3 regions of the Paenibacillus sp. CB74 genome follow, and region 1 is predicted to be linked to each of the others. Evidence: riboswitches for the same ligand, from Rfam matches in the RefSeq annotation. Region 1 holds a riboswitch; each other region holds the start of a gene.
The links. Region 1 has a riboswitch for S-adenosylmethionine ahead of metA (homoserine O-acetyltransferase MetA). Riboswitches for the same ligand answer to the same signal wherever they lie in the genome.

Region 1 (10,400 bases):
CGAAGGCCTTGCAGCTGGTCCGGCCATTAACAAACGTTGGGAGCAACCGGCTTATGAGCTGCCTGCAGATCATAAAGCATGGGAGATTGAAGCACATTACCTGGCACATGCACTGATGAATTATGTTCTCATTCTCTCTCCACAGAAAATCGTAATGGGTGGCGGAGTAATGAAGCAGGAGCACCTGTTCCCGATGGTGCGTAGCAAACTTCAGGAGTTGCTGGCTGGATACGTTCAGCATCCGGCACTTCAATCCGACATTGACCAGTATGTTGTTTCACCAGGACTTGGCGACAATGCAGGGCTGTGTGGTTCGCTGGCGCTTGCCAAGTTGGCATTGAATAAGTAGGTCATTAAGGGATTGACGAATTTTACCATTGTGGTATGATATGGGCAACAGCATAGTACGGTTAATGAGGAAGCACCTCTCTTGCATGGATTTTGCAGGAGGGGTGTTTTTTTTGTGCTGCCTGTAGGTAGTGTAGCTAACCCGTTTAGGCTGAAATGTTAAAGGGAGGGAACGGAAATGGAAGTCATTTTCATTAACAGATTGTCCAGAATGTCAGATCAGAATGCAGAGTATGCACAGCTATGGATTGGGGAAGAGGAAGATGGTTGGCAGCTGGGATGGAGTCGCTACGAGGAAGGAGAACGTGAGGACAGCATCTGGTATGAAGGGACTTCTTGGGAGGAACTGCTTCATATTTATCGTCATCAGCTCGCCATACAGATGAGTGAGGGATACCGACCGCAGTTACAGGGGTTATTTCATGAGAATGATGATTTGAAGTTGCGCAGTTATGGTGGGCAGCGACTCCATTGTTACAGTGAGTTATACGGCAATGAGCAGTTATATACGGATTTGTGCGCCTGGCGTAGAAAGAGAGCCGTGTCTGACCGGAAGGCACCGTATTTTATTGCAACGAATCGTCTGCTGCGTTTGATCAGTGCCTTTGTGCCGCAATCGGTGGATGAACTGATGCAATTGCCGGGCGTAGGGGAGAGCAAAGCGACCGACTATGGTGCGGAATGGATGGAGATTACGAACGGGTTGGAGCGTTCAACGACATTCCCGCTGGAATGGGTGTACACGGCGCTGAAGGAAGAAGAGTATGAGAACTGGTTATACAAGCAGAGAGAGCAGAAGTACAAACAGGAACTTGATAAGTTCACCACGCGCAAGCAGGTGCTTGAAGGCATGAAGGAAGGGCATACGTTAGAAGAAATCGTTAATCGATCCGGATTATCCCGACGCGAGTTGATTGAGCTGTTAGAGGCACTGGATCTCGAAGGTTATGACACCGATTGCCTTCTTGATGTGGAGCTTGCTGTGATGCCAGAGAACGAACAAGAGGCTGTATGGAGTGCATATGAGGAGCTGGGAGATACGTTCCTGAAGCCAGTATTACATAAGGTGTATGGAGCGGAGAAGCCCGACGGAGGAAGTCTGGAGCAGGTCTATGAAAAACTGCGCATGATTCGCATCCGCTTCCGTCGGCATGCAGAGACAGAGCGGAATGTAAGTTAGTTGCAGGGTATAGAAAAAGACGACGCGTTCCTCCAAGAGGAGCGCATCGTCTTTGTTATTTCGTACGAGTTCATACCCAGTCTTTTTTGCGGAAAATGAAGAACATGCTCAGGCCCAGTGTAACCATCAGGCCAATCACAACAAAATAGCTGTATTTCCAGTTAAGCTCGGGCATATTCGTAAAGTTCATACCGTATATACCGGTAATAACCGTCAGCGGCATGAAGACCGTGGTAATGGCGGTAAACACACGCATGATCTCATTCGCCCGGTTCGCTATACTGGATTGGTAGGCTTCTCGCAAGTTGCCCATCAGGTCGCGATAAGTCTCAAAGGTTTCCGATATTTTTACGGCATTTTCATAGATGTCACTGAAATACTTTTGCAGTTGATCATCGATGAGACGCAGGTCTTTTTTGTTCAGTGTATTAATGACCTCTTTCTGAGGTCCAAGCACTTTTTTCAACCATAGAATCTCACTTCGCAGCCCGATGATTTCATTCAGATGTGACTTTTTGGTATGCATCAGAATGTCTTCCTCAAGCTTCTCGATCCGAGCTTCAATCCGGTCACCCACGGTGAAATAATTATCAACGATCAAGTCGACCAGCAAATACAGCAGACGGTCCGGTGTACTGATTTCCTGTTCCCACAGGATTGGTTTCAGTGTGCGTAATTCGCTGACCTTCTGCTTTGTAACACTAATGATGAAATGTCTGCCAAGGAACAAGTTGACTGCACGCAGAAAAATCTCTTCATTATCGAAACGTATGCTATTAATTACAATAAAATAATGGTTCTCATAAATTTCAATCTTCGGACGTTGTTCTTCGTCACTAAGACAGTCTTCCACAGCCAGATCATGCATCAAGAACAGCGGTTGAAGTACCGCCAAATCGTCTACATCTGCATCAATCCAGTAAAATCCTTCCGCTGGTGGAGTCAGCGCCTGCTGAATATCGTCCACCGGAATAAACACACCGTTGTTTACCAACCGGATTTTCATCGTTAATCTACTCCTTCTGCACCCGCCAACTCGGCGGATATTATCATTATGGGCGCAAAAAGAACAAATCAGCCGGTCGGCAGCGGAGCCTGGAGATCAGGGCTGCGTTCACTATATAATCAAACGGAAGTCACGTCCCGCTGCCGGCATGCTGATGTCAATTCTCTATGCAGTTTGTCGGAATTCGGCTGCCAGTCAGGCCTCGGGTCGCCATCCATTTAATATGTCACCTCTCACATAAGGGTTTATAACACCTTGTTTAGTATACCGCTGGTACAAGGTGCTTTCAAGCGCAAAAATGTGTCTATTTCGCGCCCTGAGGCAGTGTATGACAACGGATGAAGAACGGTTCCGATCTGGACAGCAGACAGAGAACTGCACCTTGACGTAAGGGCATTAATGTAATAAAGTAGACGGTGAACCATATTAAATTACAATCTAATACAGCGAAATCTTATCAAGAGTAGGTGGAGGGACTGGCCCGATGAAACCCGGCAACCGGCGGTATACCGCACGGTGCTAATTCTTGCAGCGACCTAGTGTCAAGTGGCACTGTTGTAACTGAGAGATGAGAGAGGCGCATATCTATTTACATATGACCTTTCTCGAAATCCGAGGAAGGTCTTTGTCATATGCCCCGACTTCTCAGCAGTGATTTTCGCTAAGGAACTTGAGGTTGTTTGTAACGTTGGATGAAAGAGCAATTCAATGTTTTTACAAGCTCAAGGCAGTCTGTCACTGTATTGATATGAAGACATCAAGCCAGTGGCAGTTGCATCTATCTATGCACAAGGAGGAGTTAGACTTACCATGCCAATCAAAATTCCGGATACTTTACCAGCAAAAGAAGTACTTGAAGGAGAGAATATCTTCGTCATGGATGAAACTTCTGCATACCAGCAGGATATTCGTCCACTCCGTATCGCTATATTAAACCTGATGCCGACAAAGGAAACGACCGAAACACAATTGCTTCGTCTGGTCGGAAACACGCCTATTCAGGTGGATGTTGTTCTCGTACACCCCAAATCCCATACGTCGAAGAATACGTCTCAGGAGTATTTGGATCTGTTCTATAAAACCTTCGACGAGATTGAACACCGACGTTTCGATGGCATGATTATTACGGGTGCCCCGGTGGAACAGATGGATTTCGAAGACGTGAACTATTGGAATGAGATCCAGGAGATCTTCGAATGGACCAAAACCAATGTGACTTCAACCCTCCACATATGTTGGGCTTCCCAAGCAGGTTTATACCATCATTTTGATGTGCCGAAAGTACCACTTGATGAAAAGTGCTTTGGTGTTTTCCCACATACGATCAATAAACCACATGTTCCATTGTTGCGTGGATTTGATGAAGTATTCAACGTTCCACATTCCCGTCATACGGAAGTGAGACGCGAAGATATTGAAAAGAATGAAAATTTAGAGATTTTGGCTGAATCCGAGGAAGCGGGTATCTTCCTGGTTGCGACCAAAGACGGCAAACAAATTTTTGCCACAGGTCATGCCGAGTACGACCCGTTCTCATTAAAGTGGGAGTATGACCGGGATGTAGCCAGAGGGTTGGATATTGCATTGCCTAGACACTATTATCCAAATAACGATCCTTCCCGTGTGCCACCGGCTACCTGGCGCGCTCATGCCAACTTATTATTCTCTAACTGGCTCAATTACTATGTGTATCAAGAAACACCTTACGATATTGGCCCGCAAATCTAATCGAGATTACAGGAGGATGCAGCAATGGAAGACAACAACAAGTTGAAAATCGAAAGCCGCTTAGCACAAATAGGGTCCATCAATGAACCGGTAACAGGCGCCATTAACTTTCCGATCTATCAATCCACTGCGTTTCGCCACCCGAAGCTAGGACAAAGCACGGGGTTTGATTATATTCGTACGACGAATCCAACCCGTAAGGTATTGGAAGAAGCAGCCGCAGCGCTAGAGTCTGGTGATGCGGGGTTTGCCTGTAGCTCGGGTATGGCTGCACTGCAAACGATCTTTGCCATGTTTGGTCAAGGGGATCATCTGATTGTATCGTTGGATCTATACGGTGGAACCTATCGTCTGCTTGAACGCATTCTGTCTCGTTTTGGCGTAACTGCCAGTTATGTAGATACGAATGACCTGGCAGCACTGGAGAAGGTTCGTCAGCCAAATACCAAAGCGGTATTTATTGAGACACCAACCAATCCATTGATGATGATCACCGATGTGGAAGCCGTTGCTTCCTGGGCGAAAAGTTACAACCTGTTGACCATTGTTGACAACACGTTGTTGACTCCATTTTTCCAACGTCCGATTGAACTGGGTGCCGATATCATCATTCATAGCGCTACCAAATATCTGGGCGGACACAATGATGTGCTGGCCGGACTAATTATAACCAAGGGTGAGGCATTATCTGCAGAGATGGCGTTCCTGCATAATTCCATTGGAGCGGTATTGTCTCCAAGTGACTCCTACCAGTTGATGAAAGGGATGAAAACGCTGGCTCTTCGCATGGAGCGTCATGAGTACAATGCGCTTACCATTGCCAAATATTTGCTTGAGCATCCAGCAGTGGGTGAAGTGTATCATCCAGGCCTGTCGGATCATCCAGGGTATGAGATACAAAATAAACAATCCACAGGTAACACAGGTATTTTCTCTTTTAAAGTGAAGGATGCACGTTACGTTGAACCATTGCTGCGTCATATCAAACTGATTGCTTTTGCCGAAAGTCTCGGTGGAGTGGAATCACTCATGACCTACCCAGCGGTACAAACGCATGCGGATATTCCGCTTGAAATTCGTGATGCTGTAGGTGTCGATGACCGACTGCTCCGGTTCTCTGTAGGCATTGAACATGCGGATGATCTGATTGCAGATCTTGGCAATGCTCTGACAGCTGCACAACAGGAAGTTGAAGGAGGCGTGCACTCATGAGTGAGTCCAACAACAAGCCCAATTCTGAATTGAAATTTGATACCAAATTGCTTCATTTTGGTGATGAAATTGACAAAACAACTGGAGCCTCCAGTGTGCCAATCTATCAAGCCTCAACCTTCCATCATTTTGATATCTTCAATCCACCTCAACATGATTACAGTCGTTCGGGTAATCCGACACGTCAGGCTCTGGAAGATTACATCACACTGCTGGAGGGCGGAGCGCGAGGATTCGCCTATTCATCGGGGATGGCTGCGATCTCCAGCGTGTTCATGATGTTCTCCGCAGGGGATCACATGATTGTAACGGAAGATGTATATGGAGGCACGTATCGGTTGCTTACTTCCATATTAAGCCGTATGCAGATTGAGACGACTTTTGTGGACATGACCAATATAGATGAAGTAAAAGCGGCGCTCAAGCCAAACACCAAGGCAGTTTATATGGAAACACCATCCAACCCTACTCTGCGTATTACGGATATCGCTGCCGTAACTGACTGGTCGAAGGAACATGACCTGATCACGATTCTGGATAACACCTTTATGACACCGTACTATCAGCGTCCAATTGAGCTTGGTGTGGATATCGTCGTACATAGTGCTACCAAGTTCCTAGGGGGGCATAGTGATGTGCTGGCAGGCTTAGCAGTTGCTCGCACGGAATCACTTGGCGTACAACTGAAACAGTTGCAGAATGGACTTGGAACTGTACTCGGGGCACAAGAATCCTGGCTTCTGATGCGCGGGATGAAAACCTTGGGGGCTCGTATGGCTCATAGTGAACGGAGTACAGCCAGACTTGCGGCATGGCTTAATGAGCGCAGTGATATTACCGCTGTCTTTTACCCTGGACTGGAGGATCATCCGGGCCGCGAGGCACATGAGCGCCAGTCAACAGGATATGGAGCTGTCGTTTCATTTGACGTCGGTTCAGGAGATCGTGCAAAAGCAGTTCTTAACCGGGTGAAGCTACCCATTGTTGCTGTAAGCCTGGGAGCTGTCGAGAGTATTCTGTCCTACCCAGCGATGATGTCTCATGCAGCAATGCCGGCTGAGGTTCGCCGGGACCGTGGCATTACAGACGGGTTGCTGCGTTTCTCGGTAGGTCTGGAAGATATCGAAGATCTGATTGTAGATTTGGAACAAGCACTTCAGGAATCCTAACAAAAGGGAGTATCCAAATACCCTTATGAGTATCACTTAAGTTCGGATAAATTCCATTCCATATGTAAAAATTTTTACTTATTTTTAAAGCACCTGTACATAAGGTGCTTTTTTTCACATGTAACCTGTGTTACGATATGTGGAGTACAGAAATGCGATGTTGCCACCAGAACTTGCTTCTTTTGAACAAGTTGGGACGGATCGTTATATAATTTCTCTTCATGAGGGAGGCTTTTTTACGATGAGTACGGTAGACCGTATCTTAGATAAAGCCCTTCGGGGCGAACGTTTGGACTTGGAAGACACGATTCAGTTATTTGAATCCAATGAAGTGGACAAAATCGGGGCAGCTGCTAATGTCGTTATGAAACGCATGCACCCTGAGCCATACAGAACATTTGTAATTGGGCGTAACGTCAACTACACGAACGTGTGTGATGTGTACTGCCGTTTTTGTGCTTTCTACCGCAGACCTGGTTCAGATGAAGGTTATGTGCTTCCAGATGAAGTTATTTTCCAGAAGATTCAGGAAACGGAAGATGTGAATGGTACCGAAATTTTGATGCAAGGTGGTACGAATCCAAACTTGCCTTTCAGCTATTATACAGACCTGTTGAAAGCCATCAAGGAGCGTTTCCCGAACATCACGATGCACTCGTTCTCACCTGCTGAGATTATGAAAATGGTTGAAGTCTCCGATGGCCTTACATTGGAAGAGGTTGTTCGTGCTATACACGAAGCTGGACTGGATTCCTTGCCTGGCGGCGGCGCTGAAATTCTGGATGACCGTACACGCCGGAAAATCAGCCGTTTGAAAGGTTCATGGCGGGATTGGATGGACGTTATGCAAACTGCACACCGCATCGGCATGAATACCACGGCAACGATGGTTATCGGCCTTGGTGAATCGATGGAAGAGCGTGCTTTACACTTGCTCCGTGTACGTGAAGCTCAGGATGAATGTATTGCGAACAAGTACGATTCCGAAGGTTTCCTGGCGTTCATTCCTTGGACTTTCCAGCCAGACAATACCAACCTTAAGCTGGAGCGTCAGACGCCGGAAGAGTACTTGAAGACTGTAGCCATCAGCCGACTGGTGCTTGATAATATTAAGAACATTCAATCCTCTTGGGTAACCATGGGTCCTGAGATCGGTAAGAAGTCGCTTGAATTTGGATGTAATGACTTCGGCAGCACCATGATTGAAGAGAACGTTGTATCTGCTGCGGGTGCAACTTACAAAGTGAACATTGAATCCATTTTACGTTTGATTCGAGAGGCCGGTTATATTCCCGCACAACGTAACACCCGTTACGACATCTTGCGCATGTTCGATGAAGAGAATACCGTGCATGAAGATTTCGTAATGCAGAACTAATTATAATATTTGTATACCACTTCCATATATGCTGATCGTTAGATGAGTATTAATGAAGCAAGCCCGCTGACTACTCCCTCTGGAGGAACGGCGGGCTTTTTGATTTTTTCTGGAGATTGAGGTCATTAAACAGTACATGTTACGCAATTGGCGATATTTTATATTGTAATTGAACTGTTACAATGAAAAGGAACTTGTGTAGTCAGACATGTTGGAAGGGGCAAACCAATGAAGAGAAGAACACTTGGAAAGACCGAACTGAACGTTCCTGTATTGAGCTTTGGAGCATCCTCACTTGGCTCTGTATTTCGTGACATTGACCGGGAAGAGGGAATTCGCACTGTACATGCTGCTGTAGATGCCGGAATGAATTACATAGACGTTTCGCCTTATTATGGATTGACAAAGGCAGAGACGGTGTTGGGTGAGGCTATCCGTAGCTTGCCGCGCAGTTCATATATGTTATCAACCAAAGCCGGACGGTATGGGGAAAATGAGTTTGATTTTTCACGTAAGCGTATTCAGGATAGTGTACAAGAGAGCCTCAAGCGATTGCATACCGATTATATTGATATTTTGTTCCTGCATGATATTGAATTTGTGCCAGCAAAAATAATTATTGAAGAAGCTTTTCCAACGTTGCTGCGTCTGAAAGAACAGGGAGTTATTCGTCATGCGGGCATTTGCGGATTACCCTTGCCATTGTTCGAGAAGGTTCTGCCACAGATTAATGCGGATGCAATCATCTCGTATTGTCATTATTCATTGAACGATACCTCATTGTTATCTTTGTTGCCTTTGTTGGAAAAGAAAGAAATTGGCCTCGTGAATGCTTCGCCTATTTCTATGGGCTTGTTAAGCACCCGAGGTGCTCCTGCTTGGCATCCTGCAGGTGAACGGGTGAAGCAGCTCTGTCTGGAGGCTGCACAATTCTGTGCAGATCAAGGCAGTGACATTGCCAAGCTGGCCGTGCAATTTTCCACGTCGAATGAACGTATTCCAACTACACTGGTGAGCAGTGCTAACCAGCGTAATATCGTCAATAACGCAGCCTGGATCGAAGAACCGATAGATCAAGGGCTGCTGGATGAAGTGCTGCGCATATTGGCTCCATTGCATAATGAGACGTGGTCAAGCGGGCGTCCTGAATATAATGCGGAGTTATAACAACATGACATCAGAAACATTCAAGGGGGAACAATGATGAGAGCCATTGTGTGTGAAGAAATAGATCGTCTAGAGCTGCAAGACCTGCCTCAACCGGAACGTGTAGAAGGAGAGGCGCTGGTTGCGATAAGGCGGATTGGAATCTGTGGAACAGATCTGCATGCGTATAAAGGCAATCAGCCATTCTTTACCTATCCTCGCGTGCTGGGTCATGAACTGGCGGGTGTTATTGAAGAGATCGGTCCGAACGATGCAGGGCTACGTCCAGGGGATCAGGTAAGCATTATTCCATATCTGCATTGCGGTCATTGTATTGCTTGTCGCAGTGGAAAAACCAATTGTTGTGTGTCCATGCAAGTCATGGGCGTCCATGTAGACGGAGGCATGAGAGAAAGAATCAGCGTGCCGGTCTCACATCTGCTTTCAGCAGAAGGTTTGACATTGGATGAGACCGCAATGGTAGAACCCTTAAGCATTGGAGCCCATGCGGTCAGGAGAGCGGGAATTAAGCCTGGTGAGCATGTAGTTGTGATTGGAGCTGGCCCGATTGGGCTTGGCGTCATGGCATTTGCCAAACAGGCAGGTGCCCATGTTATTGCCGTTGACCGTAACCTGGACAGGCTCGAGCTTAGCCGGACTTGGGCTGGAGCGGATGAATTGGTACAGGCCAATGAACAGGCTGTACAACAAGTGGCTGAAATTACGGGAGGCGACTATGCTACAGCGGTCTTCGACGCAACCGGTAACGTGAATTCCATGAATGAGGCCATTCAATATGTGGCGCACAGTGGTCAACTCATTTTCGTCGGACTGGTGAAAGCGGATATTACTTTCCATGATCCTGAGTTTCACAAGCGGGAGATGAGCATGCTGGGCAGCCGAAACGCAACCCGTGAAGATTTTGAACAAGTCTTGTCAACCCTGCGTCAAAAGAAATTAAGTATGAATGGTTATATCACACACCGAGTGGAGTTTGATGAGTTACCTGCTACAATCGACCAATGGCTCTTGCCAGATTCACATGTAGTCAAAGCCATCGTTGAGCTATAATCATAAGTAAATCGGATAACAGAAAAAAACGCTCTCTGACCTTGGTGGACAATACCATCCATAGGGAAAGAGAGCGTTTTTTTTATTTTTCCGGATTGGTCATAATGCCCGCATGCGGATCAATGTGACGCACAATGGACTTCAACCAGACCATCTCCAGAA
Region 2 (10,400 bases), 3.0 Mb from region 1:
GTATTATCAACTCCGTCTTCCTGCACTTCTGCCCATACGTCATCTCTCGCCTGTGCAGCCAGTTCCACCGTCTTGCGAATCAGGTCCAACGCTGCTTGCTCGCCGATGCCTCTCTTGCGGAAGCCATCCACTGTCGCCTGATAACTGGATGTAATCGCACAGTCGGCTCCTGCTCGAAAATAATCCGTATGGACCTGAACAATAACATCCGGATTCTCAAGCAACACACGAGCAGACCATAATGGATCATCCAGATCACATCCATGCTGTTCGAGTTCCGTCGCCAGCGCTCCATCCAGAATCATGACCGGATGTTCACGCAGGATCTGTTCTATGGGGTTAGTCGGTTGTGTTTGTGTCATGTACTTGTCCTCTTTTCTTATTCACACGTTCTGTCAAATAATAAGCTGCGTAACATACTGCGATAAATGGAATCCCACAATATAGCGCAATTCGCTGTGTCGGGTCGAAGGCAATACCTATGCATGAAGCCAGGCATAATGTAAACGAAACAATCGGTACCACCGGATACAGTGGTGTTCGGTAGACCAGATCTTTGACCGCATGTCCTTCCCGGATATACTGTCTGCGGAACATGTACTGGGAAGCGCTGATGCTCATCCATACGGCAACGACAGCCAGACCTGATATGGAGACCAGCGTAATATACACCGTACCTGGCGCAATAATGCTGGACAGCAGAGCCAGTGCACCACCCACCATACTGATCAGAAGTGCATTCAGCGGTACCCCGCGCTTGGTCAATTTGGCAAACCACGGAGAGATCGTTCTTTTGTCAGCCAGAGACCAGAGCATCCGTGAAGATGCATAGAGGCCCGAATTGGCAGCAGAGAGAATCGCCGTCAGAATAACAAAGTTCATAATATCTGCAGCGTAGGGTACACCCACCCGCTCCATTACCGCTACAAAAGGACTTTCCAATACACTGGCGTCCGACATGGGCAGCAAGGCCGACAAGATCACAATCGTTCCGATGAAGAAAATAACCAAACGCCACAGTGTGGTATGAATAGCTTTGGGAATCGTCTTTTCTGGATTCTCCGTCTCCCCGGCGGCAATACCGATTAACTCAGTGCCTGAGAATGCAAAATTTACAGCAAGCATAGTCATCAATATCGCTGTAGCCCCATGAGGGAACCACCCGGATGCGGTAATATTCGATAGAAATGGAGCCGGTTCAGCATCCGCCATGGGAATGAACCCAAACATGGCTGCACCACCGATAATAATGAAGATTACGATGGTAACTACTTTGACAGATGAGAACCAGAACTCGGATTCCGCAAAAAGTTTTACCGTTAAAGCATTGAACAAAAAGATCATTAGTGCAAAAAGTGCGCTCCATATCCATACATTTACCGATGGGAACCAACGCTGCATCAGCAGACCGGCGGCAGTGAATTCGGAGCCAAGCGCAACAGTCCAGGTTAACCAGTACAACCAAGCCACCGTATAGCCTGTTGCTGGTCCAATATATCTTGCCGCATAACTATGGAATGCTCCCGTCTCTGGCATATGAACAGACAGTTCACCAAGACAGAGCATCACCAGATATACTACGATCGCTCCAATCAAGTAGGAAAGAATAGTTCCCAGTGGTCCCGCCTGCTGAATCGTATAACCCGAGCTCAGGAATAATCCCGTTCCAATGACGCCACCCAGAGAGAGCATGACCACATGCCGTGCCTGCATTTTCCGCTGAAAATGCCCTTTGTCGTTGTTGTTCTCCATACCTGCTGCTCCCTACTTCTTCATCCAGAAAAACAAAAAAGACCCACTCTTCCTAAAGAGTGCGCCGTTACTGACAAATAAAAACAAACGCTCCTATCTATCAGGCTGTTCACCCGCTGGAATTAGCACAGTATCCTTCAGATCTGTTGCTGAGGTTTCTAAGGGCCAGTCCCTCCACCTCTCTGGATAAGAAAATGATTTTTTATAAATATAGCGATTGATTATGAATGTGTCAATATTTATATCATAAATGGCACATCTCGCTATTCTGTGGAAGACCCTGGATTGGTAATGGTGGTCTTTACCTCATACGTGATCGGCACGGTACTGAAAATTTTATCCCAATCACCTTTGACTTTCTTCCATGTCTTTGGATGTTTAATACGCAAGCTGTCCCGAAAATCCGCTACATCGACTTTATAAGTATGCTGAAGTTTGTACAACACCTGACGAATCTGTTGTTCGGCCAGCTCAGCAAAATCCTTTTCCAATTCTCTTAGATATTCACCTTTTTCCTCTTCCTCGGGAGCGCGCCAATCCTCCATCAGCCAGCCTTCGGATTCAGTCTTCACATGGAATGAAATATCATTGCCGACCACCTTGGGAATAATTTTCACCTTTTTCTTCTTGATTTCATATACCACGGTGAATCCTTGCTTGTTATGTGTTTTTAAGACACCTCCTTTTTTTTTGGAATTGAGCCATGACAAACCCTCAAGATCTGTTTGACTAAGTTCTCCAATGAATTTCGTTGTTTTTCCATCAAAAATGCTACCTCCAGAGAACTTGTCCTCTCCATGGGAATTCAACACATTTTGCAGCAGAAAGCTGGAACCGGACTGCATCTGTGCATCTAACTTAGACAATAATACAGGATCCAATATTTTGTTGGACAAGTACGAATTGTTCGTAATTCCTGTGAGATAAAATGCCGGAATCCGAGACGGGTCCTGTGAAGTCAACACATCTAATGCAGAATGATGACTGATTAGCACCAGGCAGTTCGGTCGAATATCATTATCCCGTAGTACAAAATCAAGCAATTGGTCCAAACCATATTTTTTGGCAATATCCTTGGAAACGACGATAACTTTCAGATGATGTCCAATAAGTGGTCGATCCCGCCTTAACGCAAACTGACGGAAGATTTGCAACATGGAATCTCCACTGAGCTGTTCATTGGCATAGGATGTTTTGCCGGAAGAAGGAGAACCGGATTGCTGGCTCGATTGACTGTTGGAGAAGCCCGGAGCGATCTGCACCGTGGCAGTTACATAGTTCTTCTTAGGATATGAGCCTCCTTGAGCAGCGATGTCTTTCTCGAATTCCGTCTCTTTGCCGACATCGATTCCAAGACCAACATAGAGACTTAGATCCTCTATTTCCCGACTGCTCCAGCATCCGGACAGCGTCAATAGAATACAAAAGGCAGAAGCTAAACGTAAGAGCATACGGAATGGCATCATGCATGTTTGCCTCCTTTTTTGCGAATCAGACTTATCAACAGTAACACCATAGGAAGAATGCCAAATAAAAACACAGATGCATTACCCAGCATATCTCCAAGTGCAAAAGTATCATCCACCGTTTTGGGCATCATGGCTGTCACATAAATGAATGGAAGCAGACCATACATAATCCCCTTCATTTTTTTTGAACGGAACAAATCACGAATACCCACCGAAGCACAGTAATGTGTGATCGCGGTAGTCGAAAAAATCTGCATAATCCAGATGACCAGCAATAAGGATTCAAATCGTTCGAATATTAATCCCTGTATCTCGAAGCTTCTCACCAAATCCAGCGTTGGCCAGGTTCGAGTTTTGATTCCATCCAGGGACAGGCTACCTACAACCATGACAACCGTAATCAAATATATAATGGTGGATATAAGTATGCCCCAGCTCATCGCCTTATTGCTTTTCTTCGGATTTTTCATATAAGCAGTCATGATTAGCATCACCTCATACCCCGTATATGATAATAGAGAAGGCTTAAGTCCTTTGAAAACAGGCATAAGACCTTCGCCGAGCACTGGTCTAAGATTTCCAATCTCAAATAGCTGATTACTCAGCAGAATTTCAATGACAAATATAATGATTGTAATCGGTAGAATAATCTCGAACACCCGTATTATGACACCAAGTCCGCCTGAGATCATATATATACCGATCCACATGAAGACCATAACAATCGCCCATGTGGGCGTACGTTCAAGCAGATACATCCCTGTTACTTCAGCCATGACTCTAATTTCGAATGCGGCAATCACCATAAAATACATAATCATGGCAAATCCCAATATGTAAGCAATCCAGCTCCCCGTAATTTCACGGGTGAACTGGAATACCGTTTTCCCCGGAAATCTGCGACACAAGGTAACCAGAATAATGCCGACACCTGCAATAATCAGTCCCGACAGAATAATGGATATCCAGACATCCGGTGTTCCGACAGCCTTACTGGTCGTTCGAGGTAACGTCAGGATCCCGGCACCAAGCATGTAATTCACAATAATTATAACGGCCTGTGTCGTGGTTATCTTTTGTGGGGAGCCATTCACTTTAGTTCACCTCCAGAGCTTCTGTAGATGGAAAATTTGATTACTTTTTACGATCCTCATCGAGCGGATTTGTCATTTTGGGACGCATTCTCATCATGTTCAACGGAGCACGAATAACGAAATCCTTCCATTCATTGATGTGATACGGGACGGCCGGAGCTACGTAAGGTACGCCAAAGCTTGAGAGCCGTGCCAGATGCGTGCACACAAGCAAGAAGAACATAACCACGCCATACAAACCAAGAACTGCGGCACTAAACATTGCGGCAAATCTCAGAATTCGCAGAGTTAGCCCTGCACTATAGACAGGAATGGTAAAGGAAGAGATCGCCGTAACCGCAACGACAATAACCAGGAATTGGCTTATGATTCCTGCTTGTACTGCTGCTTGTCCAATAATCAGACCTCCCACGATACCCATCGCTGGCGCAATCGGTTTAGGCAGCCGTATCCCTGCCTCTCTCAGAATTTCAATGGAAATTTCCATGATCAGTACTTCAATGATCGAAGGAAACGGTACCCCTGTCCGCGTTTCAATAATCGTCAGAACCAGCTTGGTCGGGATAAGACCAGGGTGGAACGAAATAAACGAAATATAGAGTGCAGGAGCGAGCAATGCCAGCATCGCAGCTACAAAACGCAGCATACGTAAAAAGGTTCCTGGAATCCAACGTTCATAATAATCTTCGGGAGATTGAAGCAGCATGCTAAAGGTCACGGGTACAACAAGTACAAATGGCGTTCCATCCAACAAAATAGCTACCCGACCTTCCAGCAAAGCACCCATTACCCGGTCAGGCCTCTCCGTATTTAGTACCTGTTGAAAAGGACTTAGGGTACTGTCTTCGATGAGTTGCTCCACATAGCCTGATTCCAGCATCGAATCCATATCCATCTCTTCGATTCGCTTACAGACTTCAGTAACGAGATTGGGATCGGCAATATCCTGAATATAGGCTATCGCCAATTCTTTTTTGATCCGTGAACCCACTTCAAACTTTTGAATAAAGAGACTCTGATCACTTCCGTAACGACGTAAAATGCCTGTGTTATCGCTTAATTGCTCTGTAAAACCAATCCGTGGCCCACGAATCAATCCCTCTGACAGCGGTTCATTCACACCTCGACTTTTGATCTTGTGGCCACCAATTAATAAAGCACCTGGCAACCCATCAACCAACAGTGCATTTTTTCCGAAAAGCACGCCAATTGAGAGCTCTTGGAGAGACGAAGTCTCCTCAACCAGGCTGACAGGAAGTAATTGATCCTTCAGGTATGCCGACAACAAATGTGCATTGTCTGGATGAAGAAACCCCTCCTGCTTAAGTAGGGGAACGCCCTCTAACATTAACGGGGAAATCAAGTGATCATCTACCAAGTCCTGATCTACCAGACCTTCGGTGTAGATGACCGCAGCCCGTGTATTCGTTCCCCTAATCGTAAATTCCCGAATATGCACATCTGCATTTTGTCCGAAGCTTTCTTTCACGCTAATCAGATTGGTACTATACTTCTCCGTTAACTTAATATTGGCATAATGGCCTGTCTCGGTTCCTTGACCCTGTCCTTTGGCTGCTGGAGAGATATCCTTCGAGGATATCGAAGGTTTCTTAGAACGAGAGAAGCTTCCGCGCTTAATGGCGGCATTGATCCAGCGCGTAGTCATGGTAATGCCAATTGGAATAATGAAAACCAGGAATGCCTGAATCCATATGGGCCCTTCTGGCACGTAGGATAGAATTGTTGACCACATGTTCCCACCCCAACATTTCTCTGCATGCGAAGCTGCAGGTATTCCCAAGTATTGTGTCCCCGTTTGATCACAATAATTCCCGTTTTTTTGCGGACCCTCTAACCTAAAATGCGTTAAGGACAAACCCGTAATCTCATTGTGTGGGTAGTAATCTACCCAAAGACAAAAAACGGTTCCTCTGTGAGGAACCGCTAACAATTAATAATATTATATTCTTATACGATTCTGGTTACATGCTCTGCCTTGGCATCTAACAAGTGAGCCGATGCAGCGATTGCCATGAAGTCATTCAAAGCAATTTCAATCTGCTGCTGGCTCCGCTCGACGTATTCCTCTACTTTTTTGGTGCCACCTGTAATATTACCAATTTCCTTGGTTATTCCAGTCACACTATCACGGATCTCATTGATCGAACTCTCTACCATTGCGGATAGTTTCTTGACTTCCTTCGCCACAATATCGAATCCTCGTCCGTATTCCCCAGCATGTGCAGCCTCAATGGCGGCATTTAATGCAAGCAACTGTGTCTGTGATGAAATCTCGCGTATGGTTCGTACCACGCCCTGAATCGATCCGGCTTGTTCCTGAAGATGAGTCAGTGTCGCACGGTTAGTGGCCGACACCTCTGAGATATAGGAGATACTGGACATTAATTCCTGGCTCCGTTCAATGCCTACATCTGCCTGCCCATTCAGCTCATGTGACATCGTTTTCAGCTCATTCACTACGACTGAAATGTTGTTCTGACGGTTGGTGATGTTAGTGGCGATTTTGGAGACACCCAGTATCTTCTGATTCATCTCATCGTACACCGGCATATATGTCGCTTCAAGCCATACGGAATTCCCCTTTGCATCCTTGCGTTCAACCTTATCTTGGTAGCTGACACCATTTAATATACTATTCCAAAAAGCGTCATATTCCGGGGTATTTGCAAAATTGCCGAAGCATAGTTGCTGATGCTTCATTCCATACATTTCATCTACCGTATATCCCATGGTCTGGGCAAAAACTTCATTCACATAAGTTACCCGTCGATTCAGATCGAATCGAATAATAGCCAGACTTTTCTCCATCGCCTTGATGACTAGTGCATCGGTGACAACATCTTTCTTTTCCATAGCTAATATAGGCACTTGATAACCCCCACAGTTCATTCCATAATAGATAGCCTTTAACTAAGCAAAACAACAATCACAACAACATATGTATCCATCAGGTTCTAATGACTCTACTATTGATACCCAATTTGCAGCATTTTGGATCACCTGTTGTCATTTATTTTTTTATAAGAGAAACTGCTGCACTATATCCGCTGACAACGACTTAATCCATCCGTAAAATGTCTCTGTATCTACTTTTACGTATCGTAACACAAAGTAATTATAGATACACTTCTGTATTTCTAAGCATTTTTCTCTTTTTTCTTATCCGCTATTACCCTTAGATACTGTATGTCCGCAGGGTAGGAGATCAGTTCGATCAGCATGCCCCTCGGCGCCATTCCATACACAAACTAACTGCCATCACTCATTCCCCTCCCATGTGCCATCAAGGGAACATTACATCTCGGGGTTCAAGTCTCCAGATCAACACGTTCCACCTTTTCATTCTTCTTATATTGGGTGGGTGACTCGCCCATCGTCTTCGTGAACAAAATAGTGAAATAATTAGCATTCTGGTAACCCAAAATATGTGCAATTTCACTTACCTTCATATCCGATGAGGTTAGCAGCCGCTTCGCTTCTCCCATTCTTCGATAGACAATATAACGAATTGGGGAATCATTATATTTGTCCTTGAACACATGAGATAAGTAATAAGGATTCATATGAAAGTACGCAGCGATGTCCTGAAGCTTCAGGTGCTGAAGATAGTTATCATCGAGAAATTCCTTGATCCTTACGGCGAGATGATCCGAATCTTGTTTTTGTGAGGCATTGGGTTGAGCTAACCGCTGAACTATGGCAAGCATTACGCCAAGCAGTCCTTCACAGATTTTGTCATAGCCCGTCTTTTGATTGGAGGATTCCTCATACATGAACTCGAACAGATCGCCAATCCTTCTAGCGTATTCCTTCGTTTCGATATACGGAGACGCGTGTTCAGGAATGATATGCTCTGTTTGCGTTCCATCCGAATAGATATTCGCTATTCCACAATAATAAAGACTGAGTGGACATTTGGGAGAGGTGCATTGTTCATGAATTACACCTTGGTTGTAGATTAACAGATCGCCTTTTTTGACCGTATATGGATATCCGTTAATTTTAATAACACCTTCTCCATCGGACACATACACCATTTCACTGATATCCTCATGCATGTGACTTGGAAAATTCCAATTGGGATTGCCCTGCACTTTTCCTATATATAACAATCTGGAGGATTCTTCTTTGCTTGTATCGATCATTCCTGTCTCCTCCTGCATTCGTGTCTGAATTATTTTCTAGATGTATTAATATACCCCTTTTACCACAGCAAGATCTATAATTTCTCAGAAAAATAAAGCAAGATCTTTTATTGTCTTCCCTTCCCCATTTTCTTATGATGAGTCATGCACCTTTTTATCCATACCATGTCAAGGAGTCGAGGTAGATTGAAAAAACTGATTTTTTATATCATCGCTATTGCAACAGGAGCTCTTCTAAGCTTTGAAGGGGCACTGTATGGCAAACTTGGAGAACAAGTCGGCACACTCGAAGCTGATTTCTATAACTTCTTCATGGGGGCAATTATTTCACTGATTCTGCTGATTTTCTTCGGTAGAGGAAACCTCGCTGCCATCACCAAATTTCCAAAGTGGAACCTGCTTGGTGGTTTGCTTGGGGTCACCTATCTGCTTACATTAGTCATTGGTGTTCCCATTGTGGGTGTAGGGATCTCCATGATTGCCATTGTTGTCGGGCAGATGGTGACCAGTATTCTGATCGATCATTACGGATGGCTGGGGAGCAATCGCAAAGCAGTAGGAAGCAAACGAATTGCCGCCTTGGTACTTATGCTGGGTGCGCTAGCTCTTACTTTATTCTAGAGGAGGATTACGATGGGTATTGGTTTATTGATTGTTGTTGTCACTTTGGTGGGTGGAGCTGTACTTAGTGCGCAGTCCTCGATCAATGGTACGATTAGCCGAAATATCGGTCTGCTGGAGACGGTTTTCTTCACGTTTGCGTCAGGTACACTGATTCTGGCTGTACTCATTAATTTTTTTGGCAGTGGACATGTACTCGACTTACTTCATGCGCCCAAATTACAGCTTTCTGCGGTTTTCCTTGGTTTCGGATATTTATTCCTGTCCACATTGGCTGTAAATAAACTGGGCGTGACCCCTGCTAATCTTACGGCGATTGTAGGTCAGATTGTTGCCGGTTTTATCATCGACGCCCTGGGGCTTTTCGGTGGTGAATTCATTGCATTCTCTTGGCAGCGAGCTGTCTCACTTATCCTGATGCTCGCTGCATTAGCTCTGATTTTCAGTGAAAAGAATGACCAAGCTCAAGCGGTAACGCTTAGCAAATAAATGATCGGTAATTCTCGATATTTGATATCCAGTGACATTTGGATTTCCCAAACTTTTGGTTGCTCAAACGACATTGTATAGATATAGAAGAAAGAAGAGCACATGATGTCATGGCTCTTCTTTCTTGATGTTTTTTAAGTTAAAAATCATGTACCGTCACACATAGCTGAATCGCAATGCCAAACGGGTCCCGCACAATGCCATAACCTGGACTAAATTCATTTTGTTCGTAAGGTACCAGTACCTTCACACCCTCATGTTGCATCAGAGAATGATACAGTTGATCAATCGTATGTTTATCCTTGGATTGGATACATAATGAAGTGTTGTTCCCTAGCTGCCATGCTCTCTCCGTGTCCATTGCTTCTTCCGCAATCATGACTTTGTTAACCCCAATCTCAAGTACCGAATGTGTAATATACTCATCTTGACTAGCAGGGTACTCGAAGCCCGGGTTCATCTCCTTCATCTCTTGATAACTTTTTTTGAATATGACTTTAGCGCCCAGAAACTCCTCATAAAAAGCAATGGCTGCCGCCGCATCCCCGTTCATCGACAAAAATGGTACCACTTCAAAGTTCATGGTATTGCCTCCTTGTTCCTATTGAATTACACTTATCACTATAACAACGAAAGGTGCCATACCATGGCACCATTAAGAGGGTTAGATATGAAAAAATCAGAACGCATGAACCAGATGCTGCGCTATATTAATCAAAAACAACAGTTCACCCTGCAAGATCTTATGCAGGAGTTCCAGATTTCCAAACGAACCGCGATTAGAGATATCGCTTCATTGGAAGAGTTAG
Region 3 (10,400 bases), 3.3 Mb from region 1:
CCTTGCAGATCTTCGATCAGCAAGGCATCATTTGCCGGATTCAGGTTCGCTTCAAGCGCATAGTTGGCGTTAATGAATACCAGATCCGCTTCATCCAATTGACGAGGCATCATGGCTGCATCCAGCTCGATGATATCCAGGTTCTTCGGATTGGCTGTGATATCCTGAATCGTAGATGTGATATTTGTATTGTCTTTCAGCGTAATAATGCCTTCCTTCGCGAGCAACAACAGTGCACGTCCACCATTGGATGGGTCATTTGGAATGGCTACTTTTGCGCCATCAGCCAATTCATCCAAAGATTTAATCTTTTTAGAGTATCCGCCAAAAGGTTCAACATGAACAGGTGTTACAGCAACGAGGTTGAAACCACGTTCTTTATTCTCTGTGTCCAAGTAAGGCTGGTGCTGGAAGAAGTTTGCATCCAATTTTTTATCAGCAAGTTGCTGGTTGGGTTGTACATAATCATTGAACGTAACGACTTGCAGACGAATGCCTTGTGCTTCCAGTTCAGGTTTGATGCTTTCCAGAATCTCTGCGTGTGGCGTAGGTGAAGCTCCCACTTTCAATTCAACCGTGCGTGGTGCACCTGCTGAATTGTCTGCACCGCTATCAGCATCCTTGTTGTTCCCGCAAGCTGCGAGAACAGCAATCAACATAAGACTAAGTAGAGCGAATGACCATTTTTTCATGTGTAAAACCCCTTCTCTAATCATTTTTTCATGTGGCGTTTGAATGACTGCACAGCCAACATGTTATCTATGTGTTATTTCCTGGTGAAAAATGTAACTAACCGATCTCCAGCCATCTGGAGAATTTGCACGAGAATAATCATCGACACTACGGATATGATCATGATTTCATTTTGATAACGGAAATATCCGTAGTTGATTGCCAGCGTTCCCAGTCCACCACCACCAACCATGCCCGCCATCGCCGTATAGGAGACAAGCGTAACGATGGTAATGGTTATCCCAGCAACCAGACCAGGTAACGCCTCAGGCAGCAACACCCGTCTTACAATCTGTCCGGTCGATGCCCCCATTGACTGCGCCGCTTCAATTACACCACGGTCAACTTCTCGCAACGTTGTCTCCACCAATCGAGCAAAATAAGGAGCTGCTGAAATAACCAAAGGAGGTATAACACCAAGAACCCCCGTAGCTGTACCGACAAGTATACGAGTGAATGGAATAAGAGCAACAATCAATATGATAAATGGAACTGATCGCAAAATATTTACAATCAAGGACAATATAATGTACACCGTCCGTGACTTGATCGAAGCAGATCGGGCTGTCATAAACAGCAGAACTCCGAGTGGTAAACCAAAGATAACGGTGAATAGGCCTGATACACCCAAAATTTGCAGTGTCTCTATGGAAGCTTTACCAACCTCTTCCCAACGAACTGTTGAAAAATCCATCTAACGAAGCACCTCCACATCAAGTCCCTCAGCGGTCAATTCGGATATCGTCCGATCAATCGCATTGGAATCACCTTCGAACCGAACGGTCAGTTGTCCATAAGGAACCTGTTTGATCGTAGAGATCGTTCCTTGCAGGATGGCAAAATCCACACCCGTCTTACGAACCGTTCTGGACAAAATCGCTTCATATGTTTTGTTCCCCAGAAAGGATATCTTCACAAGTTTCGAAGCAACACCTGCCTGCAATTCAATGCCTGCATTCGCCAGAGCGGTCTCTTCCAGAGCCAGTCCAGCTTCATGGTCACGCATCATGAAGTCCCGCGTAATCGCATGTTGCGGCTTCAGGAACACCTCGGTTACAGGTCCCTGTTCCACAATGCCACCTTGATGAATGACAGCCACCTTATCACAGATGTTTTGAATGACATGCATCTCATGAGTAATCAGCACAATGGTAAGGTTGTACTTTTCGTTAATGTCGAGCAATAACTTCAGAATTGAATTTGTCGTCTGCGGATCAAGCGCTGAAGTAGCCTCATCACAGAGAAGTACATTCGGATCACTCGCAAGTGCTCTCGCAATCCCCACACGTTGTTTCTGTCCACCTGATAATTGAGCTGGATATTTGTTGCTATGGTTCTCCAGACCAACGAGATTGAGCATTTCCTTCACTTTGCGATCAATGGCATCCTTGGGTGTATTCACAAGCTTTAGTGGAAAAGCCACATTATCATATACCGTTGCAGAGGATAACAGATTGAAGTGTTGAAAAATCATCCCGATTTTGCGTCTCTGTTGCTGCAATTCGGTTTTGCTCAGTTCAGTCAGATTGATCCCGTCAACCCATACTTCACCCTCCGTAGGCCGCTCCAGCAAATTAATACAGCGAATCAGTGTACTTTTACCCGCTCCGGAATGGCCAATAACGCCGTAGATTTCACCCTTTTGGATGTTCAAATTCAGCTCGGATAACGCTGTTGTAGACTTTTTTCCTTTGCCGTACGTTTTGGTTAATCCTTTTAATTCAATCAATCGCACTTGCCCCTTTCCAACCACCTACATGTATCTTTACCCGATCTAAAGGAAAACTCCCCTTAAAGTACAAAAAAGAGCCCTTTGCAGAAACAAAGAGGGCTCTTCACGTGAAAGAATATACCTTCTCATCTGCCAAAATCGTGCCTTGCACCATTTTGTAGGAATTAGCACCTAACATCTATAACGAATGATACATGTATCATGTCATTACAAATCGGTTGCCGGGCTTCATCGGGCCTGTCCCTCCGCCGCTCTCGATAAGAAATATGTTATTGTAGGATTTTATAAGTTCATGTAGTTCATGCTTTATAATGTGAATGTAAATTTTGAGATGATCTGTTCATTCTTTGTCATTGCAACACTCTAATTGAAACTCAGTATATTCCAAGTATTCCGATTTGTCAAAGGGAATTATTTCTTTGCCATATTTTATTGATATAACGATAAGAGGCTGTTAACGTTTCACAGACCATATCCACGCCCTGACGCATTTCCTGCACATGCTGATTCAGATCCTCCAGCTTCACCTTACCTTGCAAGGTCTGGTGTAACTGCCACAAGTCATCGTGCATTTCCGAGTTCATGTAGTGAATTTCCATATTACGTCGTTTGCGCAGCTTGCTCATCGGCTCCCGATATGAGTCCTTGATCTGAATTAATTTCAATGCAAGATCATGATGCTCCCTCGCAAAATCGAACTGCCTTAACACCGTAAAATAAGAAAAATGCGCTTTTGTATTTGAAGTATTCAGCTGGAATATTTCATTCAATACGGTCCCGACTTTATCCAAAATGGCAAAGCAGCGGATGAAGCCATCTTTGTAGAAATACACATATCGGGCATACTCAGCTTTTTCAGTCGGCGTCATGTCGTCCGTTGAGCCTGCAACGACCTTTTTGCGAAAATGAGCTGCAGCGAAGCTGCTTTGCTCCAGTTCATCCAGTGAGGAGATGAGTCCCTGAGTCCACACATACAGTTTCCGATAGTCATGCGTGGGATCATGATCCACATGCATTTGCCGCTGAAAGAGCTCAAGTGTATGCGCCATGGAGTCCATCGCTTCCTTCAATTTACCTTCGTTTATACGCGGTTTTTCCCCCAACAACGTTCGCAGCATATTTAACCTCCTCTTTTCCGAATCAACATTTCATCACCGTAACACTTCATCCATTCCGTAATTGCTGCTTGCCATAGGTTGCCCTGATCCCCCTGACATCAAACAAAGTCCACCTGTCCAAAGATGTACATCACTGGATGGTGGACTTTCATATTAGGCCGAGTACCTTCAAGAGAACTGTATCTGTATCTAGAACCGATTAACCGGTCGATGCAGCTTGTACACCAGGAAACTCATATACGTTAAAACTCCGAACAATATGGCGATATCCAGCATATGAGCGAGAGCTACGAACATGTATACTTCCGGACGGTTCATTGTCACCATCATGAAAATACCAATCACGACTTGCATCAGGATGAGAACAACGGATACCACGCCAAGGGTACGCATTTCCTTGTTGTCCGGATGATTACGGTAAGCGAAATGACCCAGAATTGCAATAACAATAACGAGCGACGCTGCTGCTGCACGGTGAGCAAAAGCAACCGCTACCCCTCCTGAAAGCTCAGGGATAATCTGCCCGTTACAGAGCGGAAATCCGGAACATCCGCCAGCAGAATTCGTGTGGCTCACAAATGCACCCGTGTATACCACGAGATATGTGTAAATGGTGGAGAACCAGACCAGATTCCTGAATTTTTTGCTCACCCGAGGGTATTTATTCAGGCGCTCCAATCCGCCATCTTTTGCCTCCTGCCTTATGCCCAGCGCCATCATCAGGGAACTGGCAAAAGCAATCAGTGCAAAGCCGAAATGCAGTGCCATGACTGCTGAAGATTGGGAGAAGACAACGGCAAAAGCCCCCATGATCCCCTGCACGATAACAAATACCAGGGTTAAGAAAGAGAACAATTGCAGGTCACGACGTGACTTGCCAAACAGCAGAAAAGCAACAAACGAGGCAATGGACAACAATCCAGCCAGTGCGCTTACAGCGCGATGGGAATATTCAATAAGTGAAGCCACAGTATGTGCCGGAACGAGTTTCCCGTTACATAAAGGCCATTCCGTTCCGCAGCCAAGGCCCGATTCCGTTTTGGTTACGATGCCTCCACCAAAAGTGGCCAGAAACATGACAAGACAGGTTAATACGGTTAACCATTTAAATAAAGTTAAGTGTTTCAATTTTTTCTCACCCGCTGTTGGTTTAAGATGGCGAAGAATATCCTTCGCTTGTTTCGATACTTTGACACTTATTTCACAACTAAATTCATTATACCGGATAAAATGTTCATTGACGTCCGCGCTTTGTGACAAAATGTTAACGTCTGATGAAATAATGACCCATAGGTCACTGGGGATATGTACATCAAATTTCTAACATAAAACATGTCGAACACACAAACGCCATTTCCCTATTTCAAGAGAAATGGCGTTTCATCTAGTATACCCTTTTACAGCATGAACCTGTCATACTTTTATATAAGTTCAATGAAACATTTACACAATAACAGCGATCAAAAGGTTATTCTGTCATCGGAGTGTTTGTGTAGATATTCATCATTTGAACGTATATAACATTATTTATGGATCGTATTGTACACTTCAACTGCGCGATCCAGGAACTGCTCAATCTCTTCTCTCGACTTGCGCAGCTTGTTCACGTACCGTACGAGTTCGCGCCCATCTGTATACGCCACAAAGCTCGGAATGCCAAGAATATTCTGCTCTTCACTAACCGTCCCAACCTGATCCACGTCGACCTCAATCAATGTCAGTTCACGTGCATATTTCTCTTCAACCTCAGGCATAAACGGATCGATGTATTTGCAGTCACCACACCAGTCTGCCTTGAATACGGCAATCGTCAAACGTGGGGATTGGATGGCTACATCAAAAGCCGGTTTGGAAGTAATCTGTTCCATTCGGTTCATCTCCCTTTCTGTACCTTGTCTTATCCTAAGTGAAGCAAATTGGCGAGTGGAAGTCAAATAATCAGCGCATACTTAGAATAAACCACATGGTCTGTGAATTTAAACCCAGAACATCATGAAAGGATGTCACATCATGACTTCCACCAGAACCGATTCTTCCAGCGAACAGCATCACGGATCCCTCTTGCAGATTGTCCGTTCCATTCCGGGTGCTGCCCGGGAAATCTGGCGTGGCAAACAGGCTGCATGGCAAGCCTCAGCACAGCTTCGTCACCCATTGCGTGACATCGAGTGGGATACCGATACGGCAGCTGCCATACAGTCTGAGATAGAGCGTCTGTTACCTGCCAGCAGCAAGTCTTTTGCACGCGCGGACCAGGTTCAAAGCGCACTCGTCTGTGAAGAAGATTGCATCATTCTGGAAGAGATAAAGACACTGACCCAGGAGCATAACCGAAGTAATGTTACCCGCACGTCAGCCTATCTGGAATGTTATGAGCAATACCCTGAACTGCATTGGGCTCTGCTGGCCCATATGGTCTCTCGCAACGGCGGATATCACATGACAGATCTTCAGAGTGACTTAATGCATAATCTGCAGAATCAGAGCGATCGCGAGCATATGTATCGGCTGCTGGAGCGATGCAATGCACTCATTTTCCAGGATGCATATCCCCAGCTACAGCTATATATGAACAGTCGCCGGATTGGACGAAGCTGTTTCCATCTCTTGTCACACTTTCACGTATCTGCGTTTATGACGCCGTTTTGGGAACGCTTTTGGCTGGAACGGTGCAGTTCACTGCTTAGTGTGGCATTAATTATTAATGAGCAGAATTATATCGAGAGCCGGGTCGTGCAGCATCCTTATTTTCAAAAAGAAGTACTCTCCAAACCTGCATTCCATCTGCATAATTTGGCGGGGCTTAATCATATCGTCTTTCCTCTTGGTCGGGGAGCAGGCCTCGCGGGACGCGTCATTGAACATTTTGGCAAGTTGGATGAGCGGATCATGTTTGGCAAAGGCCTATATGCTCTGTTGTTTGGGGTGGAGCAAGTCCACACACAAGTGTTGGCGTTCGCACGTTCGGTTCCCCATCGTGGTTCACGGGCCGAATATTGGCCTGGCCTGTTTACCCATCGTGAAGAAGAGGCAGGTGATCATACATTATACGCGCAAGCGCTACTTGATGAAGAATGGCTTCCAGAAGGGCAACGATTATATAGTCCGGAACTGCTATCCGTATGGGGCGACACGCCTTATGAACCGATTACCAGACAAGACTGGCTTCAGACTCGGGATTGTCTCGGTTATCTAACAGCACCGCGCCGGCCATGGCTGTTTGAGATGAGTCACGAACATCGGTATGGCATGTTGAAAACAGCACTGGCTCATGATGCGAAAGCCATCACACACTAATGCTGAAGATCATATGGAACAGGTAAAGCCGGATGATGTGAATTTCCCAATGTACCGCTAATTCTCGCTTGCTGGGCTAATATTCAACGCAGTCACGCAGCTCGCCTTCGCGATACAAAAAGCCCTGTCCGCTTAACAGCAGACAGAGCTTTTATCCATGAACTTTTATCATTTATCCGATGTTCACAACATATTGGAGCTTGAATGATGCTCCGTGTATTCTTAACCTCTTTGCCCGGCTCCACGTTGAAGACGCATAAGTGGACGGAGAATTTTTTGCAGAATACGGGGGTAACTGCCCAGCTCGTCCTTGCGTAATACACGCAGCACAACCATGAGAACCAGATACACCACCACAACAAGCACACCAACCACAAGGCAGGTAAGCAAGAAGGATACACGCGCTGGCAGGAACAGTCCAAAGATCGTATTCCCAATCCAGTTCGTTGCAAATCCTACACCTGCTGCAAGCAACACTGTAATGATAAAACCTTTCCAACGATCTCCCATAATGGAGAAATCAACGATTTTGCGAAGGACCCGCAGATTCAGGTACGTGATCACCAGGAAACAAAGGGCCGTTGCAATAATGATGCCGTAAATGCCAAAGATCGGCGCCAGAATCAGACTTGCGATCAGTTTGACTACAACACCTGCTGCCACACTAATCATCGTAATCCGCGGTTTCCCTACCCCAAGCAAAATGGAGTTGGTGGTCATCATCGTAATCTGGAAAATAGTACCGAATGTCAGCAAGGCAATAATCGGCGTTCCATCCAGATTGGTAAACAGCAATCCGTTGACCGAATACGCTGCTGCACAAAGTGCAATGACAATCGGCATACCTGTTAGAATCGAAATACGCATCGCAAGTGTAACCTGACTCTTCAGATGCGCTTCATCCTTGCGGGCAAATGCTGCCGAGATAACAGGCACCAACGATTGACTTAAAGCGATCGCCAGAATCGGAGGGATACCCGCAATACTTTGGGCCTTAGCTCCCAAGATCGCAAGAACGCCTGTCGCTTCTTCGAGTCCAATCTGGCCACTGAGCAGCGGAACCACAAGGGATGAATCGATGAAGTTAATGGCTGGAACTGCAAGTGAGGACAGCACAATGGGAATAGACAGCTTGAAGATATCGCTGTAGATACCTCGCATCGGTAGCTGCTTTGCAGGCTCGTAATTCAATTGGGCCGCACGGTCGCTACGACGCAGCTTCAAGGTGAAGTACAGCATGACACCAAAGGCACCCACACTTCCTAATACCCCACCAAATGAGGCACCCGCAGCAATCGTTTGATCATCATAATTCCATTGCAGCATGACATAAGCCACGATAATAGCTGTACCTACACGGGCGAACTGTTCCACAATCTGCGAAATACCACCCGCTGTCATGTTCCCTCTTCCCTGGAAATATCCACGCATCATTGCAATGGCCGGGAACAGCAGCAAGGCTGGAGCCAAGGCGCGAATGGCGCTGACCGATGCCGGTACTTTGGAGACATACGTGGCATAATAAGGTGCAGCGAACCACAATAAAGCAGACATGACTACCCCGGCGACAGCCGCAAAGATCAGGGCTGCACGGTAAATCTGTTGGGCTTCACCCGCGCGTCCGAGTGCATAGCGTTCCGATACCATTTTGCTAAGTGTACTCGGTATGCCCGCCGTTGCTACAGTTAACAGCATTAAATATACCGTATTGGAGATGGTGAACGATGCGTTACCGACATCTCCGAGGATATGCTCCAGCGGCACCCGTTGAACCAACCCGAGTACTCTCGCGATTAGCGCAGCGGCTGCCAGAATGAGCGTACCCCTAATGAATGTTTCTTTCTTAGACAAACGAATTCCCCTTCTTTCCTCCACACCGGACGTGCATCCCGTTGAAGCTAATCCTGAACGTTTAGGCGAATCTAACCACCCAGATAATAAAGAGAACAATCATGACGATTTGCAAAATAATTTTCATCACAGTACTCGTAAATAGTCCCACGACGGAACCAAATCCAACTTTCGATGCTTTGGAAGGTGAAGACCCACCGATCAATTCCCCAATAAAAGCACCGATAAATGGTCCCAACACCAGTCCGAATGCCGGAATGACAAATGGGCCAATGATAACACCAATGGTACTCAGCGTGGTCGATAACTTGGAGCCACCGAACTTCTTCACACCCCATGCGCTGACGACATAATCAGCCACAAACAACACAACCACAATCAGAATCTGGATGATCCAGAACCACACACCGAACGGATCAAAACTGAAGAACCAGCCGTAGACCAGAAACGCGAAGAAAATCGCTACAGCACCAGGCAGTATGGGATATACCGTTCCGGCCATCCCCACTGCAAACAGCAGCACAATTAAAATCCAGGCAACGGTTGCGAGCAAAGGTTACTCCCCCTTCAAAATATGTTCACGAATCACTTCGACGATGCCGTCTTCATTGTTACTCGCTACAATCAGATCAGCCGCTTCCTTCACCTGCTCTTGCGCATTACCCATAGCTACACCCAAACCTACCGCCTCAATGACAGCCAGATCGTTCAAGCTGTCTCCGACAGCAACAACTTCGGACATCTCGATGCCCAGCAGCTTGCAGACTTCCGCTACACCACTAGCTTTGGATATACCTGCAGGGTTGATCTCAATATTAACGGGTGAGGAATTCGTCATTTGCAGACCACCCATTTGTTGCAGTTCCATCATAATCTGGTGACGAACTTCATCCACTTCGGTATTGAAGCCGAATTTCAACCATTCCAGACCTTCAATATTGTCCGTCCAGCGATCACGGTTGAACAGCTCTTCCACGGAGTATGCCCAGTACCAGCTGTTATATTTCTCACCGATCTCCTGCATTCTGCGAATCAATGCCGGGTCCATCAGATGACGCATATGCAGATCATGCGGAGCTTTCCAGACCTCACTGCCGTTAACGGTAACCATTGGTGTCTCCAGCCCAAGCTGCACCGCATAAGGCATCGCGTGGAATACGGCTCTTCCCGTGGATAGGCACACATGTACCCCCCGACGAATAGCAATCTGAATCCACTTGGCGGTCTCCTGCGTAATTTCATGATTATCATTAAGCAATGTTCCATCCATATCCAATGCAAGCAATTTGTATTTCAGTTCACTCATACAGTAGTTCCTCCCTAGGTTGTCTCTCTCTCCAAGTTGAACTCATGGATATCCATTCAGGCACTACGCGGGCAGAAAACCTTTCGAGTCGTAGTATCTTTGTTTTAGAATTACCTTTTTCTTTAGTGTATTGAGATTATACGAGGTAACCGTTACGTGTACGGATCGTCTTCCGATCGCTTTGTCTCCAAATTTTCTAGATTCTCTCTTCTTAAGGGTTAGAAATTCGGAGACAGCGTATGCTTTCGAAGCAGCTTTCATGCAGAAAGCTTTCAGGCGCACGCTATCGCTTCTTCAGATTGATTCCGCCCCCTTCACTACATCACCTTTGTATTTAGAGCTCATAACACCTACCATCAAGAAG

Region 2: another riboswitch for S-adenosylmethionine. It lies ahead of mmuP (S-methylmethionine permease); the one in region 1 lies ahead of metA (homoserine O-acetyltransferase MetA).
Region 3: another riboswitch for S-adenosylmethionine. It lies ahead of ACX9NY_RS29085 (methionine ABC transporter ATP-binding protein); the one in region 1 lies ahead of metA (homoserine O-acetyltransferase MetA).

What each region holds. Positions count from the first base shown of each region.
Region 1 is NZ_CM146009.1:3,318,482-3,328,881, reverse strand. Features, by position in the region: gene ACX9NY_RS14635 (ROK family protein) at 1-349, shown strand, start outside; gene ACX9NY_RS14630 (HRDC domain-containing protein) at 527-1,528, shown strand; gene corA (magnesium/cobalt transporter CorA) at 1,599-2,534, opposite strand; SAM riboswitch class I at 2,986-3,109, shown strand; gene metA (homoserine O-acetyltransferase MetA) at 3,345-4,262, shown strand; gene ACX9NY_RS14615 (PLP-dependent transferase) at 4,287-5,474, shown strand; gene ACX9NY_RS14610 (trans-sulfuration enzyme family protein) at 5,471-6,643, shown strand; gene mqnC (cyclic dehypoxanthinyl futalosine synthase) at 6,885-8,021, shown strand; gene ACX9NY_RS14600 (aldo/keto reductase) at 8,250-9,188, shown strand; gene ACX9NY_RS14595 (zinc-binding alcohol dehydrogenase family protein) at 9,225-10,238, shown strand; gene ACX9NY_RS14590 (YitT family protein) at 10,321-10,400, opposite strand, start outside.
Region 2 is NZ_CM146009.1:6,273,784-6,284,183, reverse strand. Features, by position in the region: gene mmuM (homocysteine S-methyltransferase) at 1-362, opposite strand, end outside; partial or broken gene mmuP (S-methylmethionine permease) at 342-1,752, opposite strand; SAM riboswitch class I at 1,843-1,945, opposite strand; gene ACX9NY_RS27705 (Ger(x)C family spore germination protein) at 2,016-3,218, opposite strand; gene ACX9NY_RS27700 (GerAB/ArcD/ProY family transporter) at 3,215-4,315, opposite strand; gene ACX9NY_RS27695 (spore germination protein) at 4,356-6,068, opposite strand; gene ACX9NY_RS27690 (methyl-accepting chemotaxis protein) at 6,284-7,204, opposite strand; gene ACX9NY_RS27685 (AraC family transcriptional regulator) at 7,645-8,481, opposite strand; gene ACX9NY_RS27680 (DMT family transporter) at 8,668-9,102, shown strand; gene ACX9NY_RS27675 (DMT family transporter) at 9,115-9,591, shown strand; gene ACX9NY_RS27670 (VOC family protein) at 9,731-10,174, opposite strand; gene ACX9NY_RS27665 (helix-turn-helix transcriptional regulator) at 10,262-10,400, shown strand, end outside.
Region 3 is NZ_CM146009.1:6,578,953-6,589,352, reverse strand. Features, by position in the region: gene ACX9NY_RS29095 (MetQ/NlpA family ABC transporter substrate-binding protein) at 1-692, opposite strand, end outside; gene ACX9NY_RS29090 (methionine ABC transporter permease) at 767-1,426, opposite strand; gene ACX9NY_RS29085 (methionine ABC transporter ATP-binding protein) at 1,427-2,461, opposite strand; SAM riboswitch class I at 2,587-2,728, opposite strand; gene ACX9NY_RS29080 (Cthe_2314 family HEPN domain-containing protein) at 2,866-3,582, opposite strand; gene ACX9NY_RS29075 (COX15/CtaA family protein) at 3,772-4,710, opposite strand; gene ACX9NY_RS29070 (thioredoxin family protein) at 5,106-5,450, opposite strand; gene ACX9NY_RS29065 (DUF2515 family protein) at 5,593-6,879, shown strand; gene ACX9NY_RS29060 (putative polysaccharide biosynthesis protein) at 7,102-8,730, opposite strand; gene ACX9NY_RS29055 (DUF456 domain-containing protein) at 8,792-9,232, opposite strand; gene ACX9NY_RS29050 (Cof-type HAD-IIB family hydrolase) at 9,287-10,036, opposite strand.